Regions from separate parts of the Streptomyces sp. NPDC013157 genome, predicted to be linked through region 3. Evidence: riboswitches for the same ligand, from Rfam matches in the RefSeq annotation. Region 3 holds a riboswitch; each other region holds the start of a gene.
What was found. Region 3 has a riboswitch for S-adenosylmethionine ahead of thrC (threonine synthase). Riboswitches for the same ligand answer to the same signal wherever they lie in the genome.

Region 1 (3,756 bases), on a different contig from region 3:
GCCGTATCGGCCGCGACGCGCGCAGCGGCCACTACGCCGTGCCGCGCCGCTACCGGCTGCACCTGTCCACCGCCTGTCCCGACGGCCTCCGGATCGCCGTCGGGCACAGCCTGCTGGCCCTGGACGACTGTTGTCCGGTCACCTTCCTGCCCGCCGTCCCGGACTGTCCCGACGGCAGCCACGCGGTGCTGCGCCCGCTGTACGAGGCCAGCGCGCACCGCTACTCGGGACCGGCCCTCGCACCGGTGTTCAGCGACGGGTGGTCCGGCAGGATCGTCAGCACCCACAGCCGGGACATCCTGCGCGACCTGGACCAGCACTTCGGCGACGGCGTCGCCCGGCTCTACCCGTGCGGCGCCGAGGCCGAGATCGAGGCCGTCGAGCGGCTGTGCGCCGAGGACATCGAACAGGCCGCCCAGTGCGCCGGCCGCGAGGGCGGTGACCCGGAGGCGCTGGAGCTGCTGCTCGCCACCCTGGACGGGCTGGAGCGCCGGCTGACCGGGGTGGAGTTCCTGGTCGGCGGGCAACTCACCGCCGCCGACATCGAGTTGTGGGTGGCCCTGGTGCAACTCGACACCGTGCACCGCAACCACCTGGACGCCGCCGCCGTGCACGCCATCGCCGGCCACCCGGCGCTGTGGGCCTACGCCCGCCGGCTGGCCGCCCACCCGGCCTTCGGCACCCACCTCGACCTCGACGGCATCGCCCGCCGCCACCACGGCCGTTGCCAGGGCCTGGAAGCCGCCGGCGCGGCCGTCCAGATCCTGGACTGGGCGGGCCACGCGGCAGACGTCCCCCGCGGTCCTCGCAGGTGAGAGCGGCCTGAACCGTTTCGCCAGTCGGACAGGCGTTGACATTCGTTTGGCCAACTGCGTTACTTACGGACCAGAACGGTCATGAGCGTCAGCGTCAAGCCCTGGCTTGCTGACCGGCAACCCTCGCACCGCGGTGGGGTGCCCCAGGTGACGACCGGACCGACGACGTTTCGGCAAGCGACGATTCGGTAAGCGCGAGTGCCCCTCGGGGCCGGCACGACAGTGACAGGTGACGGACATGTACGCAGCTCCCAGGACGGCCCAGCGCCGCGCCGAGGGCTGCGTACGCCCGTACCCGAGCCCCCTCGTCGCCGACCGCGCCGTCGACCTGCTCCGTGTCAACAGCGCCCTGTGTAGCGCGTGTACCGCCCCGGGCTGTGCCCGCTGTCGGGTCTGACCAGGCTCTTCCGCCGGTTCCCCGCAGTTCCGCACCCCAGCGTCCCCGTCGAAACACCGGCCGTCCGGTGTGCCGCCGTCCGCCCAGCCCCCGTGCCCGCGCGCCCCCGCGCACCGAACCGTGCCCGAACACGGCCCGGTGCGCGGCCCCCGCCGTGGGACACGTGGGTGTCCGACTCCGCCGGAGCCCGCCATGAGTGAACCCCCAGGCGCCACGATCGCCGCCCCCGAGGCACCGCCCGCTGCCGATGAGCCGTCAAAACCCCTCTCCGCACAGCGTGTTCTGCCGCTGCGCAGGCCGGGACGGTGGATCGCCACCGCCGTCGTCCTGGTCCTGGCCGCCCAGTTCGTGCACGGACTGGTGTCCAACCCCTTCTACCAGTGGGACCGTTTCGGCTACTGGTTCCTACGGCCGAACATCCTCGACGGGCTGCTCATCACCCTCGAAGTCACCGCCTACAGCGCGGTGCTGGGCCTCCTCGGCGGCATCCTGCTCGCCCTGGCCCGGCTGTCGAAGAGCCCGGTGCTGCGCGCCGTCAGCTGGACCTACGTGTGGGCGCTGCGCTCCATCCCGCTCATCGTGGTCCTGCTCTTCCTCTACAACTTCAGCGCCCTCTACAAGACGCTGAGTCTCGGCGTCCCCTTCGGGCCGGCCTTCTTCTCCTTCGACGAGTCGAAGCTCGCCACCGACATGGTGATCGCCGTGCTCGGCCTCAGTCTCAACGAGGCGGCCTACGCGGCCGAGGTGGTGCGCGGCGGCATCCTCTCCGTGGACCAGGGACAGCACGAGGCGGCCGCCGCACTCGGCCTTCCGAAGGGCTACCAGTTCCGGAAGATCGTCTTCCCGCAGGCGCTGCGCTCGATCATCCCGAACTACGTCAACCAGCTGATCGGCCTGATCAAGGGCACCTCGCTGGTCTTCTACGTCTCGCTGCTCGACCTGTTCGGCTCCGCACAGACCATGGGCTCCACCTACCCCGGCGACATCGTGCCGCTGCTGCTGGTGGTGACCGTCTGGTACCTGATCCTCACGAGCGTGGTCTCCGTGATCCAGTTCTACGTCGAGCGGTACTACGCCCGGGGTGCCGCGCGCACCCTGCCGCCGACGCCCCTGCAGAAACTGCGGGCCGGGCTCGGTGACCTGCGCGCCCGAATCCGCCGGGAGGCCGCCGTATGACCACCACCGACACCCTGGAGACGGCCCCGGCCTCCCTGGAGATCCACGACGTCCACAAGTGGTACGGCGCCCACCGCGTGCTCGACGGCGTCGACCTGACCGTACGGCCCGGCGAGGTCACCGTCATCCTCGGCCCGTCCGGCTCAGGCAAGTCCACTCTCCTCAGGGTCATCAACCACCTGGAGAAGCCCGAGATCGGCCACGTCAGCGTCAACGGCGAGCTGATCGGGGTCAAGCGGCAGGGCGAGCGGCTCAAGGAGCTGAGCGAGCGCGACATCCTGGCCCAGCGCGGCCGGATCGGCTTCGTCTTCCAGAACTTCAACCTCTTCCCGCATCTGACCGTCCTCGACAACGTGGCGGCGGCCCCCGTCGCCACCGGAAAGCTGGCCAAGCCCGAGGCGCAGGCGCTGGCCAAGGAACTCCTCGAACGCGTCGGCCTCGGCGAACGGATCGGCGCCTATCCGCGGCAGCTGTCCGGCGGCCAGCAGCAGCGCGTCGCCATCGCCCGCGCGCTCGCCCTGCGTCCCGGTGTGATCCTCTTCGACGAGCCCACCTCGGCCCTGGACCCGGAACTCGTCGGCGAGGTCCTCGCGGTCATCAAGGACCTGGCGACCAGCGGCACCACGCTCGTCATCGTCACCCACGAGATCGGCTTCGCCCGCGAGATCGCCGACCGGGTGGTCTTCATCGACGGCGGCAGGATCGTCGAACAGGGCCCGCCCTCCGAGGTTCTCGACAAGCCGCAGAACGAGCGGACCAGGGACTTTCTGAGCAAGGTCCTCTGACCTCCCACCGCACCCCTCGACTTCCCCCCACGCCACCCTCCATCACCTGCAGCGACAAGGAACGGCCATGTCTACCCACATCACCCGACGCAGCCTGATCAGAGGCATCACCGCGGCCACCGCCGTCGCCTCCCTCGCCACCGGGCTCGCCGCCTGCGGGGGCAACAGCGACGCGGCCACCACCACCGACAGCACCAAGTCCGGCACGGTCGTCGTCGGCCGGGTCTCCAACGGCGCCGCCACCCAGACCACCATCAAGGTCTCCGAGGTCAAGTCCATCAGCGCCGAGCTGCCCGCCGCCCTCAAGAAGAGCGGCACGCTGGAGATCGGCATCGGCGCCCTGCCCGCCGGGTTCCCGCCGCTGGCGTACGTCGGCGACGACCAGAAGACCCTCACCGGCTCCGAGCCCGACCTCGGCCGGCTGGTCGCCGCGGTCTTCGGACTCAAGGCCGAGGTCAAGAACTCCACCTGGGAGAACCTCTTCGTCGGCATCGACAGCGGCAAGGTCGACGTGGCCTTCTCCAACGTCACCGACACCGAGGAGCGCAAGAAGAAGTACGAGTTCGCCTCCTACCGGCAGGAC
Region 2 (3,756 bases), on a different contig from region 3:
TCCTCATCAAGACCAGCGTGGACCGGATCCCCGAGATCGCGGAACGGATCGCCGCGCTGGACAGCGTCAGCGAGGTCTTCTCCGTCACCGGCACGTACGACCTCATCGCCATGGTCCGGGTGCAGCAGCACGAGGATCTGGCCGACGTCATCCCCGGCTCCATCAGCAAGATCCCCGGCGTGGAGGCCACGGACACGCACGTCGCGTTCCGCACGTACTCCCAGCACGACCTGGAGGCGGCGTTCGCGATCGGCCTTGACAGCTGAGCGCCGCCGACTGCAGCGCCCCGTAAGGGGCGCTGGGGGTACCCCCGGCCGAAGGCTGGGGGAGGAACCGCGCGACCAGCCACGACGGAGCCGCGGGGGGCCAATGCGCTTCGTGCCCGGCTGCCGGCCGGTGGGGGCTGAGCGCGCAGTTCCCCGCGCCCCTGGCGGGGCGCTGATCACACCGCCGGGACGCAGCGGCCCTCTTCCGTGCGGTACGACCACTTCGCACCGTCGGTCACAAGTTCCCGTACCGCCGTCACGAAGCGCTCCACGTGCTCGTCCGGCGTCCCCGCCCCGAAGCTCACCCGGATCGCGTTGAGGGACTTCTCGCCCGGTGCCGCCTCCGGCGCCCCGCACTCGCCCTGGGTCTGCGGGTCGGAGCCCAGCAGGGTCCTGACCAGCGGGTGGGCGCAGAAGAGGCCGTCGCGGACGCCGATGCCGTACTCGGCGGAGAGCGCGGCGGCGAAGTGGGAGCTGTTCCAGCCGTCCACCACGAAGCTGATCACGCCGACGCGGGGGGCGTCGTCGCCGAAGAGGGAGAGGACCCGGACGTCGGGTACCCCGGCCAGGCCCGCCCGCACCTTCTCGATCAGGTGCTGCTCGCGGGCGACCAGCGTGTCGAAGCCGGCCTCGGTGAGCGCCTTGCAGGCGGCGGCGATGGAGTAGGCGCCGATGACGTTGGGCGACCCGGCCTCGTGCCGCGCGGCGCTCTCGTGCCACTCCACGGCCACTCCCCCGTCCTCGCGCCGGGTGACCTTGCGGCTGGCGCCGCCGCCCGCGAGGTACGGCTCGGCGGCCTGCAGCCAGTCGGCGCGGCCGGCCAGGACGCCGGAGCCGAAGGGGGCGTACAGCTTGTGGCCGGAGAAGGCGACCCAGTCGACGCCCAGGTCCCGGACCGAGACGGGGTGGTGCGGAGCCAGCTGGGCGGCGTCCAGGACGATCCGGGCGCCGTGCGCGTGCGCGGCGGCCGCGAGCTCCCGTACGGGCCACAGCTCGCCGGTGACGTTGGACGCGCCGGTCACGCAGACCAGGGCCGGACCGTAGGGGTCGCGGTCGGCGAGGGCGCGTTCCAGGGTCTCGACGGCCTGGCGCGGGGTGCGGGGCGCGTCGAGGTAGGTGACACGGGCGTCCTGCCACGGCAGCAGGGAGGCGTGGTGCTCGGTCTCGAAGACGAAGACCTGGCAGTCGGCGGGGAGGGCACGGGCCAGGAGGTTCAGGGAGTCCGTCGTCGAACGGGTGAAGACCAGCTGGTCGTCGGGGCGGCAGTCGAGGAACTCGGCGACGGTCCGGCGGGCGTTCTCGAAGAGGTCCGTGGAGAGCTGGGAGAGGTAGCCGGCGCCGCGGTGGACGCTGCCGTAGTAGGGCGCGTACGCCGCCACGTCGTCCCAGACCCGCTGCAGGGCGGGGGCGCTGGCCGCGTAGTCGAGGGCGGCATAGGTGACCTCGCCGCCGGTGACGAGCGGGACGGTGACATCACGGCCCAGAACGGGCAGGGGGGCACAAACGGACTGGACGGAGGCAGCGGTGGAGACGGACATGGGTGAACTCCCGTGTGAGCAGGTGGGATCCGCCGTGCGAGCGGATGCGCTCAAGCAGCGGCAGGGGAAAAGGGTGTGCGGAGGCGGGGCTCTGCGGCCCTATCGCATTCGCTTGCTCACGGAAGGCTCCTCGACGACCAGGACCCCTGGTGGTTCGAGGGGTCCGCGCTTGCCGTGGACCTCGCTGCCCACGGCCTGGTCTTCACCCGGGGCACCCCGCCACGGACGGAGGGTTGCCGGACAGTCGGCCGGGGCCTCATGACTGTCACTCATGACCTGGAAAGAAACTTATGGGAAGTGATCGCAGCCGCGCAACTCCAGTCCGGATGACGGGACGGAGCGGGGGCTGCGGACAGTTCGGCACCGCCGGAGAGGCCGTATGTGGTTGCGCACCGCCGGTCCGCAACGGCCGTCGGCCACGACGGTGGAGCCCGGCGGTGCGGACCCCACCCAGCCCTCTGGACCGGCGCCCTACTTGTGCGTCGCCGCCGCCCAGCGCTCCAGGACCTGCTTGGCCGCACCCGAGTCGATCGAGTGCGCCGCCCTGTCCATGCCGGCGCGGAGCTGCTCTGCCAGCGACCCTGTGCCCGGGTCCAGGGCCACCAGCGCCGCCGCCGAGTTCAGCAGCACCGCGTCCCGCACCGGGCCCCGCTCGCCGTCCAGGAGGCGGCGGGCGACCTCCGCGTTGTACGACGGGTCACCGCCCCGCAGCGCCTCCACGGGGACCAGGTCGATGCCGACGTCACGGGGGTCGAAGGTCTCCTCCGTGACCTTGCCGTCCCGGACGGTCCAGACGCGGGACGTGGCGGTCGTCGTCAGTTCGTCGAGGCCGTCGTCGCCGCGGAAGACGAGGGAGGAGTGGCCGCGTTCGGCGAAGACGCCCGCGACGACGGGGGCCATGCGGGGGTCCGCGACGCCGACCGCCTGGGCCCGCACCCGTGCGGGGTTGGTCAGCGGGCCGAGGATGTTGAAGACCGTGCGGATGCCCAGCTGGCCGCGGGCGGCGCCCGCGTGGCGCAGCGCCGGGTGGAACTTGATGGCGAAGCAGAAGGTGATGCCGGCCTCCTCGGCGACCTCGGCGACCCGCTGCGGGGTCAGGTCGAGGTTGACGCCGAGCTTCTCCAGGACGTCGGAGGCCCCGGACGCGGAGGAGGCCGCGCGGTTGCCGTGCTTGACGACCTTCGCGCCGGTGCCGGCCACCACGAGCGCCGACATCGTGGAGATGTTCACCGTCTTCGCGCCGTCGCCCCCGGTGCCGACGATGTCGACGGTGCGGCCCGGCACCTCGATGACGTTGGCGTGCTCGTACATCGTGCGGACGAGCCCGTTGATCTCCTCGACGGTCTCGCCTTTGGACCGCAGGGCGACGACGAAGCCGGCGATCTGGGCGTCGGTGGCCTGGCCGCGCATGATCTGGTCCATCGCCCAGGCCGTCGCGTCGGCGCTCTGGTCCTGGCCGTACAGCAGCGCGTTCAGTACCTCGGGCCAGGAACGGCCCGCCGCGGTGTCGCCTCCAGCGGGGGTCACAGCGCTCATGAGGCCGCTCCTGATCGTCGTACGGGAACAACAGGTTTCAGGGCCTACCCTATCCAGCTCCGGGCACCGCGAAGGGCCCCCGTCCTCCCCTGGTCCTCGAACAAACTCGGACCGGGGGCCCATCCGGACGGGGGCCCTTCGACCGTGGCGTGGCGACGCGGTCGATCAGTGGTGGCCGTGGCCGCTCGTGATCTCCTTGTACTCCTCGACAGTCGGCTTCGGGATCTGGTTGTCCTCGCCGTAGTAGGCGTTGCTCAGCTTGGCGCGGAGCTTCTCGGAGCCCTTGATCTTGCGCTCGACACCGTTCTCGTCGACCGCCGGGCCGACCTGGGCCGGCTCGTACTGGTGGTGCGCCGTGAGGGTGTGCAGCTGCTCCTGCGAGAGCGGCTCGTGGACCTCGATGAACTCACCGTGCG
Region 3 (3,756 bases):
ATCCGCACCACCGTCGACCGCGATGAAGCCGTACCCCTTCTCCGCGTTGAACCACTTGACGGTGCCCTGAGCCATGCCTAACTCCCCTATTACTGGCCCTTGCACAGATCCACACTTCGCGGATCCGGGTCAGACCTCACCCCCCATTGGTTGGGGGCGTGCGCCGGAACGCGTCGACCGCGGCTGAATGTATCTGTCCAACTGCCGTCTGCAACAGGTCAATCGGACGAGAATTCTGGACGGAAGGGGTCCGGAATGTAGCAAGAATTCGGCCGAATTCAGGGCAAGTCGGACCCCATAAAGGCCACAAAAGCCGCATATAACCCGCACACTTTGGCTACTTCTTGTCGGGCTCGCGGTATCGAATACGGGGCTCCCGACCTGGAGATCGGGACCGTGTTCCCCAACTCTACCGCGCTCAACCACACAGAATTGCCCCCTCCGCTTCTCTCACGGAGGGGGCAATCAGATGAACAGTCGGTGATCGGCGTTACCGAAGGTAATGTTCGGTCATTCGATCAGCCTGTCAAGCAGGTCGGCAGGTCAGCCGCCCGCGACGGCCGGGATGATGGAGACGCCGGCCCCGTCCGGGGTGGCGGTCTCCAGGCCCTGCTCGAAGCGGACGTCGTCGTCATTGACGTACACGTTGACGAACCGGCGCAGCTTGCCCTGGTCGTCGAGAACCCGCGCGGAGATCCCGGTGTGGTTCTTCTCCAGGTCCGAGATGACCTCGCCGAGAGTGGCGCCCTCGGCGGCGACTTCGGCCTGACCACCGGTGTAGGTGCGCAGGATGGTGGGGATGCGAACGGTGACGCTCACGTTTTTACCTCCGGTCTGGGCAACGCCCTATTTCTCGGGGGACTCAGGCGAGCCCGGCCTCGCGGAAAGACTCCAGATTCGGGCGAATGGTCGCGGTGAGTCCAGTCCCCGCCACTGCGTCCAGCGTCTTCAGCCCATCACCAGTGTTGAGTACAACGACCGACTTCGCCGGATCAATCAACCCATTCTCAATGAGCTTTTTGGTGACTCCAACCGTCACCCCGCCGGCGGTTTCCGCAAAGATTCCCTCGGTCCGCGCGAGCAGCTTGATGGCGTCGACGACCTGCTCGTCGGTGACGTCCTCCACCGCGCCGCCGGTGCGCCGCGCGATGTCGAGGACGTACGGCCCGTCGGCCGGGTTGCCGATGGCGAGGGACTTGGCGATGGTGTTCGGCTTCTGCGGGCGGACCACATCGTGGCCCTCCTTGTAGGCCACCGACACCGGCGAGCACCCCTCGGCCTGGGCACCGAAGATCTTGTACGGCTTGTCCTCGACGAGCCCGAGCTTGATCAGCTCCTGCAGACCCTTGTCGATCTTCGTGAGCTGCGAGCCGGAGGCGATCGGGATGACCAGCTGGTCCGGGATCTCCCAGCCGAGCTGCTCGCAGATCTCGTACGCCAGGGTCTTGGAGCCCTCCGCGTAGTACGGCCGCAGGTTGACGTTGACGAAGCCCCAGCCCTCGCCGGCCGAGTCGCCGATCAGCTCGGAGCAGAAACGGTTCACGTCGTCGTAGTTGCCCTCGATGCCGACGAGCTCGCCGCCGTAGATCGCGGCCATGACGACCTTGCCCTGCTCCAGGTCGTGCGGGATGAACACGCAGGAGCGGAAGCCGGCCCGGGCGGCGGCGGCGCCGACCGCGCCGGCCAGGTTGCCGGTGGAGGAGCAGGAGAGGGTGGTGTAGCCGAAGGCGCGGGCGGCCTCGACGGCCTGGGCGACGACGCGGTCCTTGAAGGAGTGCGTCGGGTTGCCGGAGTCGTCCTTCACGTACAGCCCGCCGGTCACCCCGAGCTCACGGGCCAGGTTGTCGGCCTTGACGAGCTTGGTCCAGCCGGGGTTGATGTTCGGCTTGGTCGCCACGTCCGCGGGGACGGGCAGCAGTGGCGCGTAGCGCCAGATGTTCGCGGGACCCGCTTCGATCCGCTTCCGCAGCTCCTCGGTGTCGTACGCCGAGAAGTCGTACGCGATCTCCAGCGGGCCGAAACACTCCTCGCAGGCGAACACCGGGCCGAGCGGCACGCGGTGACCGCACTCGCGGCAGCTGAGGGCTGCGGCGGGGCCGAGGTCGACGGTGGAATCCGTGGTGCTTGCAACAGTCTGCACAGCCATGTGAGGCGAGGCCCTTTCTCCTCATCTTCCTCACGACGCATCTCGCCGTGAGACGGATTTGGCACCTTCCCTAGCCGGGAGCCTCGCGGACGATCGACACTGATCGGCGATCTACGAGAACCGACTGGAGGGTTGCCGGGGCTTCAACGGGCCGTATCCCTCTGCCCCTCTGGATGAGCGGTATGCGGTTGTCGACGCCGGGTGACCCCAGGACATGCGATGGTCATCGGCGTTGTTCAAGACTGTAACCGAAGGCCAGGACAGTTGAGAGAGTCGTCCGTAACGCGAGATGGATCACACGTCGTCGTGTGGCCGTGACAGTGAGGAGCCGCTGACCGTGCTGGAAGAAGTCGAGCGCTGGCTGGCCACCCGCTCCTGGTCCGTATCCGATCGTCCGCTGCACCGGATCATGGCCGCCAAACGGTCCTCCGGGCAGACGGTCAGCGTCGTGCTGCCCGCGCTCAACGAGGAGGAGACCGTCGGCGACATCGTCGCGATCATCCGCCACGACCTCATGCAGCAGGTGCCGCTCGTCGACGAGATCGTGGTCGTCGACTCCGGCTCCACCGACCGCACGGCGGCCGTCGCCGCGGCGGCCGGCGCCCGCGTCGTGCACCGCGACGCGATCCTGCCCCGCATCCCCGCCGTACCCGGCAAGGGCGAGGTCCTCTGGCGCTCCCTCCTGGTCACCACCGGGGACATCGTCTGCTTCGTCGACGCCGACCTGCGGGAGTTCTCCTCCGACTTCGTCACCGGCATCGTCGGCCCGCTCCTCACCGACCCGGACGTCGACCTGGTCAAGGCGATGTACGACCGCCCGCTCGGCGGCGCCGCCGGACAGGGCGGCCGGGTCACCGAGCTGATGGCCCGTCCGCTGCTGAACATGCACTGGCCCCAGCTGGCCGGCTTCGTCCAGCCGCTCGGCGGCGAGTACGCGGCCCGCCGCTCGCTGCTGGAGCAGCTCCCCTTCCCGGTCGGCTACGGCGTGGAGCTCGGCATGCTGGTCGACGCCCTGCACCTGGTCGGCCTCGACGCCCTCGCCCAGGTCGACGTCGGCGTCCGCAAGCACCGCCACCAGGACGGCCAGGCCCTCGGCCGGATGTCCGCCGCGATCTACCGCACGGCCCAGCTCCGGCTGGCCCGCGGCCACCTGATCCGCCCCTCCCTCACCCAGTTCGAACGGGGCGAGGACGGCTTCGAACCGCGCACGTACTCGGTGGACACGGAGGAACGGCCGCCGATGGTGGAGATCACGGAGTACGCCGAGCGCAAGGTGGCGTGACTTCGCCGTACGGCCGTATACGGCGGCGCGTCGGGCGCGGCCGTACGTTTGAGCGTTTACGGGCCGGGCTAGGTTGTGGCGTATGGCTTCCCCCATGGCTTCCACCGGCGGTGCCGAGGTGCTGGTCGCCTCGAACCGCGGCCCGGTCTCGTACGAGCTGCGCGAAGACGGTTCGCTGCACGCCAAACGGGGCGGCGGCGGGCTGGTCTCAGGGCTGTCGGCCATCGGGCCGGACGCGAACGCGGTGTGGGTGTGCGCGGCACTGGGCGACGGTGACCGGGAGGCGGTGCGGCGGGCCGAGGGCGGCAGGCTGCCGGCCGGGGAGACC
Region 4 (3,756 bases), on a different contig from region 3:
CCGGGCGGCCGGTGGAGACCGCGTCGCCGAAGTCCCCGCGCACCGCCCGGCCCAGATACTCCGCGTACTGCACCAGCACCGGCTTGTCGAAGCCGTACTCGTGCCGCAGCCTGGCGAGTTGGACCGGGTCGACCTCCCCCGTGTCCATCCCGGCCCCGGCCATCGCCGAGACCGGGTCACCGGGCAGGAAGTCCAGTACCAGGAACGACACCGTGTAGGCCGCCCACAGCACCCCGACCGCCTGCGCCAGCCGTTTGATCACATAGCGGCGCATCGGCTACCCGATCCAGGTGTCGTGCAGCTGGACGCGGCTGCCGGAGTCGAATTCGAGATCGTGCACCTTCTTCGAGACGCCGAGCTGGGTCTGGAGCTCCACCACCGGCACGTTGTACGCGTTCTGCACGATCAGCTGCTGCGCCTCCGCCACCAGCTGCTCGCGCTTCGCGGGGTCCGTGGTCGCGGCCTGCGCGGACAGTGCCGTGTCCAGCGAACTGGCGGGCAGGTGGTAGAAGTTGCCCAGCTGGGAGGAGAAGGAGCTGCGCAGGATGTCCGGGTCGGCGCGGGTCACGTTCCCCCACACCACGTCGAAGTCACCCGACTGGAGCGTGGTGGCGAACTGGGTGACCGGGAGCTGCTTGAGCACCACGTCGATCCCGACGGCCTTGAGCTGCTGCTGGACGAGTTCCAGCGCGGGCTGGTTGGTGGCCGCGTTGGGGAACCAGCTGATGGTCAGGGTCAGCTTCTTGCCGTCCTTGGCGCGGATGCCGTCGCCGGCCGCCTTCCAACCGGCGGCATCCAGCAGCGACTTCGCCTTGGCCGTGTCGAGTGCGAGGTCCGAGGAGAGATCGGTGTAGTCGGGCGTGGTGTGCGCCAGGATGCTGGTCGCCGGCCGGGTGCCGGTCGGGAAGACCGTGTCGGCGATCTGATTCCGGTCGATGGCGGCCGAGATCGCCTGACGGACCTTCGCGTCCTTCAGCAGGGGCCGGGAGTTGTTCAGCCCGAGACCGAACACCACACCGGGGTTGGCCCGGCTCTGGAGGGTGACCTGGCCGCCCTTGAGGGCCGCCTCGTTGGCCTTGCCGACGCTGCTGATCGCGTCCACCTGCCCGGACTGGAGACTGCCGGCCCGCACCCCTGCCTCGGGCACGACCTTGAACACCAGCTTGTCCAGGTAGGCCTCGCCCTTCTTCGACCACAGCGAGGAACCCCAGTCGTACCCGGTGCGCCTGTCCAGGGTGATCGACTGGTTCTGCACGTACTGCTTGAGCACGAACGGCCCGGACCCGACCACCCCGTCGCTGCACTTCTGCTGCGGGCTCTTCTTGACGCTCGCCGAGGACTCGATCCCCAGCGAGTGGGTCGAAGTCGCCTGGAGGAACTGGGCGTTGGGCTGCTTGAAGGACACCTTGACGGTGAGCGGGGCGACCACCGTGGTGCTCTTGACGCCGCTGAGATAGCCCTCGGCGAGGGTGCCCAGGGCGCCGAGGTTCGGCACCGCGTCGAAGTTGTCCTTGACCACCTGCGCGGTCAGCTTCGAGCCGTCGCTGAAGGTGACGCCCGACCGCAGGTGGAACGTGAACGTCGTCGCGTCGGCGCTGATGTCCCAGCTCTTGGCGAGCCATGGCACGATCTTGCCGGTCTTCGGGTCCTGGTCGGTGAGGGAGTCCACGATCTGGCGCACCGAGTAGATGGTGTCGTTGCTGCCGACCTGCTGCGGGTCCACGCAGCCGGCGTCGGATCCCACCGCGAAGGTCAGGGTGCCGCCGGACTTCGCCTGGCCGCTTCCGCCGCCGGAGCCGTCGTCGCCCGAACCGCACGCGGTCAGCAGGACGCTGGTGGTCAGGAGCGCGGCCAGGGGCGCCCATCGGGAAGGTCTGAAATCCGGAAGTGCAGTCACGGAGGGCTTTCTCCTACTCGTGTCACCGGGGCACGACCGCGCACGGATGTGCGCAGGCATGACGGTGTGTGCGGCCCGGGCGGATCGACTCCGGCCGGGGATGCGCTGTGCAGACAGGGAGTTGGCATGCGGACGACACCGGGAACCGGTGGCGAGCGGGAAGGGCGGCGCGCAGGGGCCGGGGCCGGTGACGGACGTCAGCCGGCGGCGGCCGGGCCGGTCAGGCCCGACAGAGGCAGCTGGTCGAGCGCTTCAGATCGATGTGGCGCCGGCGCGAGAGCCGGGAGTACGCCGTGGCGTCGGTGAGGGAGGCAGCAGAGTCGTCGCTGTGCCGCATGCCGAACCTCCCCGTCTCCGGCCCCGGTCACGGGGCCACGCGCTTGCGGGAGTCATCGGTGACCCCGCCGGGCTTTCACCTGGAGCACCCCACCGCGCGGGAGGGTTGCCGGTCAGCGAGCCAGGGCTTGACGCTGACACTCAATGCCGTTGGTGATGCTACGGATCGATTTTGTCGTACGTCAATGCCGCAATGTGACGCCCTGTTCGGGAGAACGGGGTCGTCTCACGTGCCGGGACGGATGGTGGACGCACCTTGTTCCGTGTGCTTTGATCCGGCCATGGAGACCGCAGGTCAGGCACGCACGCTGCTGCTCGACCCGTTCTGGTCGGGCCTCCGCGCCGACCAGTTCGACCAGACCTGTCGCTGACCACTCGCTCCCCGTCGCATCCGCCTCCGCCGCGCCGCGCCCTCACCTGGCTCCGGACCGGCGTCGCAGGCATCCCCCGACGCGCCCGCGTCCAGCCCCCGCCCGCTCGGAAAGAGCCGCATGGTCGTCAACAGCACTGCCACCGGGAGATCACGGACGTCGTCGACACCGCCCGCGCGCTGTGGGACTCCTGGGAGGACGACGCGGTCGTCAAGGACGTCGCCACCGGCCGCTTCCCGGACCCGGTCCGCGTGCACCACATCGATTTCGAGGGCGCCGGCTTCTCGGTGAAGGGCCCCCTGATCACCCCCCGCCCACCGCAGGGACAGCTCGTCGTCCTCGCTCCGGACGCGCTGGACATCGACGAGCGCGCCGACGTGGTCCTGGTGGCCCGCCCACGCCCGCCGACATCGCCGCCCGCGCCGCCACCGCCCGGGAGGCCGGTGCACCCCTGGTCTTCGCGGAGGCGGAGGTGGTGCTCGACACGGCAGTCCCGGCCGCCGACCGGCTGGCCGGACTGGACAGCCTGGCCGCCTGGCCTCGGACCGGCCGGCTGCGCCACGTCGGCTCCCCGGAGGCGCTGACCGAGCTCCTGGCCGAACTCGTGCGGTTCGTCGACGGCGTACGGCTGCACCCGGCCGTCCTCGCCGACGACCTGCCGGTGCTGACCGACCGGGTGCTGCCCGCCCTGGTCACCGCGGGACTCCACCGACCGTCCCGCCCCGGCGACACCCTGCGCACCACGCTCGGCCTGCCCCGCCCCGCCAACCGTTTCGCCGCCACGACGGTGTCGATCAGGCAGTTGGTGCTGGAGGTGGCACCGGGACACCCCGCGTTCGTCGGCACGCCGTCGGCCGTCGCCGACGAGTGGACCCGCTACGTCACCACCCGTGCCGTCGACGGTTTCAACCTCCTGCCGCACCTGCTCCCGTCATCGGTCACCGACGTCGTCGACAAGCTCGTTCCGGAGCTGCAGGCCCGCGGGGTCTACCGCACCGAGTACCGGGGCACGACCCTGCGCGAACACCTGGACCTGCCTCCGCTCACCGGGGCCCAGGCCGACTGAGCGAACGGAGGAGACGGGCCGGGGCCGAGGCGCCACCCCCGGCCGCCGCTGTCCAGCCGCAGTGGCCGTGCCCCGCGCCGTCAGCC

Region 1: another riboswitch for S-adenosylmethionine. It lies ahead of ACFY6U_RS23915 (amino acid ABC transporter permease); the one in region 3 lies ahead of thrC (threonine synthase).
Region 2: another riboswitch for S-adenosylmethionine. It lies ahead of ACFY6U_RS14370 (aminotransferase class V-fold PLP-dependent enzyme); the one in region 3 lies ahead of thrC (threonine synthase).
Region 4: another riboswitch for S-adenosylmethionine. It lies ahead of ACFY6U_RS07600 (putative leader peptide); the one in region 3 lies ahead of thrC (threonine synthase).

What each region holds. Positions count from the first base shown of each region.
Region 1 covers NZ_JBIBAK010000008.1:62,434-66,189, forward strand. The annotation lists gene ACFY6U_RS23910 (glutathione S-transferase C-terminal domain-containing protein) at 1-815, shown strand, start outside; SAM riboswitch class IV at 893-1,016, shown strand; gene ACFY6U_RS23915 (amino acid ABC transporter permease) at 1,405-2,388, shown strand; gene ACFY6U_RS23920 (amino acid ABC transporter ATP-binding protein) at 2,385-3,173, shown strand; gene ACFY6U_RS23925 (transporter substrate-binding domain-containing protein) at 3,241-3,756, shown strand, end outside.
Region 2 covers NZ_JBIBAK010000004.1:233,568-237,323, reverse strand. The annotation lists gene ACFY6U_RS14375 (Lrp/AsnC family transcriptional regulator) at 1-266, shown strand, start outside; gene ACFY6U_RS14370 (aminotransferase class V-fold PLP-dependent enzyme) at 443-1,804, opposite strand; SAM riboswitch class IV at 1,965-2,081, opposite strand; gene trpD (anthranilate phosphoribosyltransferase) at 2,276-3,340, opposite strand; gene ACFY6U_RS14360 (cytochrome bc complex cytochrome b subunit) at 3,506-3,756, opposite strand, start outside.
Region 3 covers NZ_JBIBAK010000009.1:227,035-230,790, forward strand. The annotation lists gene ACFY6U_RS26605 (cold-shock protein) at 1-75, opposite strand, end outside; gene ACFY6U_RS26610 (ubiquitin-like small modifier protein 1) at 544-819, opposite strand; gene thrC (threonine synthase) at 863-2,146, opposite strand; SAM riboswitch class I at 2,165-2,326, opposite strand; gene ACFY6U_RS26620 (glucosyl-3-phosphoglycerate synthase) at 2,484-3,428, shown strand; gene ACFY6U_RS26625 (trehalose-6-phosphate synthase) at 3,523-3,756, shown strand, end outside.
Region 4 covers NZ_JBIBAK010000002.1:493,063-496,818, reverse strand. The annotation lists gene ACFY6U_RS07610 (ABC transporter permease) at 1-274, opposite strand, end outside; gene ACFY6U_RS07605 (ABC transporter substrate-binding protein) at 278-1,897, opposite strand; gene ACFY6U_RS07600 (putative leader peptide) at 2,118-2,234, opposite strand; SAM riboswitch class IV at 2,269-2,382, opposite strand; gene ACFY6U_RS07595 (hypothetical protein) at 3,080-3,670, shown strand; partial or broken gene ACFY6U_RS07590 (2OG-Fe(II) oxygenase family protein) at 3,732-3,756, shown strand, end outside.